Regions from separate parts of the Peribacillus sp. NPDC097264 genome, predicted to be linked through region 2. Evidence: riboswitches for the same ligand, from Rfam matches in the RefSeq annotation. Region 2 holds a riboswitch; the other holds the start of a gene.
What was found. Region 2 has a riboswitch for thiamine pyrophosphate ahead of tenA (thiaminase II). Riboswitches for the same ligand answer to the same signal wherever they lie in the genome.
Positions count from the first base shown of each region.

Region 1: another riboswitch for thiamine pyrophosphate. It lies ahead of thiT (energy-coupled thiamine transporter ThiT); the one in region 2 lies ahead of tenA (thiaminase II).

Region 1 covers NZ_JBNNSR010000007.1:129,341-132,469, forward strand. The annotation lists gene ACQKL0_RS12870 (transglycosylase domain-containing protein) at 1-90, opposite strand, end outside; gene ACQKL0_RS12875 (universal stress protein) at 380-904, shown strand; gene thiT (energy-coupled thiamine transporter ThiT) at 957-1,538, opposite strand; TPP riboswitch at 1,637-1,739, opposite strand; gene ACQKL0_RS12885 (cation diffusion facilitator family transporter) at 1,990-2,877, shown strand; gene ACQKL0_RS12890 (histidine kinase N-terminal domain-containing protein) at 3,101-3,129, shown strand, end outside.
Region 2 covers NZ_JBNNSR010000009.1:66,893-70,021, forward strand. The annotation lists gene ACQKL0_RS15340 (Fur-regulated basic protein FbpA) at 1-215, opposite strand, end outside; SAM riboswitch class I at 314-417, opposite strand; TPP riboswitch at 722-827, shown strand; TPP riboswitch at 896-988, shown strand; gene tenA (thiaminase II) at 1,094-1,783, shown strand; gene thiW (energy coupling factor transporter S component ThiW) at 1,784-2,317, shown strand; gene thiD (bifunctional hydroxymethylpyrimidine kinase/phosphomethylpyrimidine kinase) at 2,286-3,092, shown strand; gene thiM (hydroxyethylthiazole kinase) at 3,089-3,129, shown strand, end outside.

The DNA of each region.
Region 1 (3,129 bases), on a different contig from region 2:
CACAGTTTGTTTAAAATATATGAACAAACCAGCTCCCACTACGACAATGATTGATATAATTATAAGACCTATTTTCAATAACGCTCTCATTTGTACCCCCATTTTCCCAGATGCGACATGCTCCATTAAAAATATTTTGCCCTTTTTATGAAAGAAAACTCTTGCAATGGCTAAAAGGGAAAACAAATTCCACAACATTTTGCCCATTATCCTTTTCCATAAAAATGCCTACAATATTTCTCCCTTTCATGCCTAGTCTTTTCTTTTTCCATACCCTTTACCCACATTTATAAATCAATATACACCTGAAAAAGGCATGAAACCAATAAAAACGGGTATATAACCTATAATGACAAATTATGGGGAGAGATGATCTTAGATGAAACAATTAAAACGTATCGTCGCCGCTTATGATGGAAATGAAGAGAGCAACCGCGCAGTGGAATATGGAGCTTCATTAAAAAAGGCCTTTCCGGAAGCTGAATTGACCATTGTTCAAGTTCTGAATCCAAAAGGTGAAAGCCGCATCATCGAGAGTGCATCCGCTCCTGGGTTCGTACCGGCAGCAGGATTTTATGTCGACCCTTCACAAACGCATCCCGTAACAGAAGTAGAACAACAAAGTCAAATGCACATGAACGATACTCCCACCGTTCATGAAAACAATGTGAGGATGGCTGAAAGCAATATGATGAGATTGCTCAGTGAATGCCAGGTTAATGGAAATATCGAGATTTTAGAGGGAAATGCCACCGATAGTATATGTGACTATGCAAAGCGGGCGAATGCCGATTTAATCATCGTCGGCAACAGTGCAAAAAGCGGCCTGGAAAAGTTCTTCCTCGGAAGCACCAGCAGTTCCATAGCCAAGCAGGCACCTTGCTCGGTATTTATTGCAAAATAATGGAGAAAAGGGCCGGCTCATAATCGAGCCGGCCCTTTTTATAGGTCTGTCCTTAGATGGCTTTCTTCAACAAGACATTCGAAGCAGCCGAATAAAGCACCATTACCACGATTGCTGATAAAATAAAACTAAACAGCATATATGTCCCATTGTAAATCAAGGAATAGAGGACGACTGGTTGCCCGTTTGGCGCATATTCCCCAAAGAAAACGATACCTGCTGTAAAATGGCAAAGAAACCTCAGGAAGCTCCCCACAAACATGCCACAAACCGCATATATATCCCCTCTTAACCGTTTTCCCCCTTTACGGTTATTCACGAATTTATTCATGAACAAACCGGATAATCCCACGGCGGTAAAAGCAAGGAAATATTCGATAAATCCTTGAAGCGGCGTTGCCAGAAATGCCAAACCAGTGGCAATCTGCAAAAGCCCCAATAGTAAACCGGTGGCCATTCCGCCCTTGATTCCCCAACGATAGGCCATTAAGAATATCGGCACCATGGCAATGGAAATCGATCCCCCCTGTGGCCATATCCTTGCAAAAACAAAACCGGAGACTATATCCAGCAGTAATGCCAATGCAGAAAAAATCGCGACCTCTGTCATGAATAATGTTTTATGTTTCATCATCTCTCACCCTTCTCCACGTGCAAAAGTGCCCATGAGTCCCGTGTCGCTTTTTCGGCATGCAAAAAAGCAACACCAGGGCGGTAATGGATGCCCAGTATTGCTATCCAAAACCACATCCCTACGCTAGTACTAACTAACAGGTTCATAGGGTCTGAACTCAAACGTTCACTCTCAGCCATCTTGGCTCCCCTTGTGGAAGTATTTAATTTTTGTTCCTCGGTTAGAATATACTACTAGTTTCTCTAATTGACAAGTAAATAACACGATTATATCCACGAGCGTTTTTCCCTATTACTGGTTATATTTTTTCATCCAGCCAACTTCTTTACATGGCCTCAATACACATGCCATATGCCAAGTTAGATGGATAAAGACGACAATTTTTCTATAGACTCACTAGGGTTCAATTTGATATCTTTATAAAGGTTATTTTGCACGAGGGGGAAAAGACATGGATAAACATTCAATTTCTGCTGAAAAGGGCGCCTATATCAGTATAGCCGCATACATATTCTTGTCGGCCCTCAAATTAACGTTTGGTTACTTTGGAGACTCGAAAGGACTTTGGGCAGATGGTTTAAACAACACGACCGATATCATTGCCTCTGTCGCTGTATTAATAGGCTTAAAAATATCAAAGCGACCACCTGATAATAATCATTCATACGGTCATCTGAGAGCTGAAACCGTAGCGTCTCTGGTTGCCGCCTTCATTATGATCACCGTCGGATTACAGGTCATATACAGCGCCATCGAATCATTCTTTTCGCAGGATGCGACAGTTGTACCGAATATGTTCACAGCTTATGTCGCTTTATTCTCCGCCATCTTCATGTACGGGGTTTATCGTTACAACTTGGCTTTAAGCAAAAAAATAAACAGCGCCTCCATCCATGCTGTCGCACAGGACAACCGTTCTGATGCTCTTGTCAGTATCGGTGCTTTCGTAGGTATTATCGGTACCACAATCGGCATAGACTGGTTGGATGCGGTTGCGGCTTTAGTGGTAGGTCTGATGATCTGCAAAACGGCTTGGGATATTTTCCACGACGCTTCACTTTCCTTGACCGACGGTTTCGATGAACAGCATCTTCAACAAATAGGTCAAACCATCCTGTTGACGGATGGGGTGAAAGACATGAGTGAAATTAAAGCACGGATGCATGGGAATGAAATTCTGGTTGAAACAACCGTGCATGTCAATCCGCTCTTGACCGTCATCCAAAGTCATGACATTACAGTGAAAGTTGAAGAAAACTTATTAAAGGAACATGACATCAAACATGTCATTGTCCATATCGAACCCTATACATTTCAAAAAAAAGGTACCCGTCAATAATGAACGGTGCCTTTTTTATATGTGTAAACCCCCTATTAATACAATGTTTACCTAATATAAACAAAGCCTTTCCCCTTTTACCGATCATTTACCGCATGAATGAGTATTTAAAGAACGCTTTCAATCTGTTATTATTAAAACCATATATTACATTTTGGAATTATATTCTAATTCATTCATAATTAAGTAAGATAAATTCATTTTCCTACACATGGAGGGCAAAATGGTATTGAATCGAGAAATGACTCTTCA
Region 2 (3,129 bases):
ATCTTATATTCATCTTCAAGAGCTTTTAATGGAGCATCATAGAGATGCTTTTCATCAGAGGTTTTGTATACACCATTTGATAATAGTTCTTCTATCAACAATGCTCTCCTCTGTTCTTTTTTCTCGAAAAACTCTGCCATATGAATGGCCCCTTTCCTTTTATTCATATTTTCCACATATAATGCCCCTAATCTTATAGGCTTTGCTAAAGCCAAAATATATATACCTGTTGTACGGGATCCTTAAACCCTATTTGACAAAAATAAAAACCCCTTCTAATCCAAGAAGAGGTCGACAGAGGTCCGTTCGTCTCTTCTTATCTTCCAAGCGATTGCTTGTTGGAAGAAGCACAGTTCCCCGATGGGTCTGTTGCCGAGGTTTCATAGGGCCAAGTCCCTCCACCTCTCTGGATAAGAATACAGAATATAAATGATTTTGACATGATTTTATCCCACTTGCAAGGATAAGTCAATTGCATTCAAATAATTTTTAATTTTTATATTATTTTTCCGTGTGCCCTTTTAGCACAAGGTAAGACCATATCCCTATTTTGCTAATAACTATATTTTCCTCCAATTGACCGTGGGTTAGGTATGCTCCATTTGCCAATGGGGATTTTATCCTACTACCCCTTTCACGCCACAAGATACTCATAAAATTCTATTGGATTCAAAGGTTGCATTTTCCTTTTTATCTGATATGATGACAATAATCACATACGAAATACCACTAGGGGAGTCTTCTATAAGACTGAGATGGAATGATGTTCCGGACCCTTTGAACCTGATCCGGGTGATGCCGGCGGAGGAAAGTGGATGATATCGTCGTCGTATATTTGACTTCATCCATCTGCCCCGTTCCGTTTTCAGGAACGGGGTTTTCGTTTAATTGAATAATAAGCTGCTAGGGGAGCCATTAATAGGCTGAGAATCAAACCCTTTGTACCTGATCTGGTCATACCAGCGGAGGAAAGCAGGTTGAAAAAGGGATTCGTACATTCCTAGAACAGCCGCTTTCTATATGAAAGCGGCTGTTCTTCATTTTTGGACACTCCCCTCCTTTGTATGTGAATGAATTATAAGGGGGAAAAATCATGGCGAAAACCCAAATGAAAACTTTCAGTGCTAGACTTCACGAACGTTCAAAAGAAATTTGGAAAAAGAATCATACTCATCCTTTCGTTCAAGCAATTGGAGACGGGACACTATCAGAAAAGAAATTCGCCTATTACTTAAAGCAGGACTATATCTATCTTATGGATTATGCCAAGCTTTTTGCCTTAGGGACCATCAAGGCCACTAACCTTGAGATCATGACCAAATTTGCGAGTATTTTAAATGAGACTCTACAGGTAGAAATGGATTTGCATAGGAGCTACTGCAAGGAGTTCGGAATTAGTTCTGAGGAATTGGAAAATACCGAACCAACTCCGATTACCCTTGCCTATACAGGTTATATGCTCAATGCTGCCCATCATGGAACTTTAGCCGACCTTATTGCCTGCTTACTTCCTTGTGCCTGGGATTACTATGAAATTGGCTCGTTATTAAAAGAACAAAATGGTCCAGCACTAGAAACAAATCGCTATATCGCTTGGATTCAATCGTATGCATCCCCCGAATTCGCAGATGCGCACAAATGGTTGGCCAAGCTGTTAGACGAACTGACGGAAGATATGCCTGAAAAGGAATTGAAAAGATTAGAGAAACACTTTTTAATGACCTCCCGATATGAATATTTATTTTGGGACATGGTTCACAACGAACAGGATTGGCCGCTTTAAATGCTAGACACGGGTAACTTATTACGGAAAATGACGTTGACTAGCTTGTTCACGGCCATCACTACCCTGACTAGCTCATTCGTTTACATCCCTGTTGGTTTTGCGAAGGTGTTTCCTATTCAACATGTAACCAACGTCATGACAGCCGTTATGTTGGGGCCGCTTTTTGCTGTGACCCAGGCCTTTTTAGTATCCCTTATCAGGAACATGACAGGTACAGGTTCCATTTTTGCATTTCCGGGCAGCATGATTGGTGCCCTGCTGGCGGCCTTCCTCTACCAAAAAACAAAAAGGATGGGACACGCCTGCTTGGGAGAAATAGTGGGGACAGGCATTCTCGGATCCATCGCCTGTTATCCGATCGCGCTTTTATTATTGGGAAAAAAAGCGGCACTTTTTGGTTTTCTGCCAGCTTTTCTTCTTAGTTCTTTAACGGGCGCAATTATAGGCTTTCTTTTATTGAAAGTTCTCTTAAAAAATCATTATATGAAGGGGTTTTTTTATGAAAAGGGCACTAACGATCGCCGGATCTGACTCTGGGGGCGGAGCCGGCATCCAAGCTGATTTAAAAACATTTTCGGCCCATCGGGTTTATGGCATGTCTGTTATCACAGCCGTTACGGCACAGAATACCTTGGAAGTTCGATCTATACAGCCCATCGATCTCCCTGTGATCACCGATCAAATTGCGGCCGTATTTGAAGACATTCGTGTCGACGCAGTAAAAATAGGGATGCTTGGATCAAAGGAGACGGTCGAAACCGTCGCCCATTCGCTAAAATTATTTAAACCGGCTATCGTCGTCCTTGATCCTGTCATGATTTCCAAAAGTGGACACCATCTGTTAGATGAGAGGGCCGTTTCGTCGGTAAAAACTGATTTACTTCCACTTGCTACACTTGTCACGCCCAATATACCTGAAGCAGAGGTCCTTACCGGATTCCCGATCCGGACGAAGCAGGACTTTTATAAGGCATGTACCGCTATTCTGGAACTGGGTCCGAAGGCTGTTTTACTGAAAGGAGGACATGCAGCAGGAAATCCAAATGACCTCTTTTATGATGGCAAGGAGTTCTCTTGGATCAAGGGTGAACGCATTCATACGAAAAATACGCATGGAACTGGCTGTACCCTTTCCTCTGCCATTGCATCTAATCTTGCTAATGGACTTCCTTTAGCGACGTCCATTGAACAAGCGAAAATCTATATTTCAGAAGCGATACGAAATAGCTTAGAACTCGGTAAGGGACACGGACCCGTTCACCATTTCCATCAATTTTATAAAAAGGAACGGAGTGATTTCACATGAATACATCCGTTGCAGACTTATTTGGCAGAGTGAGAAA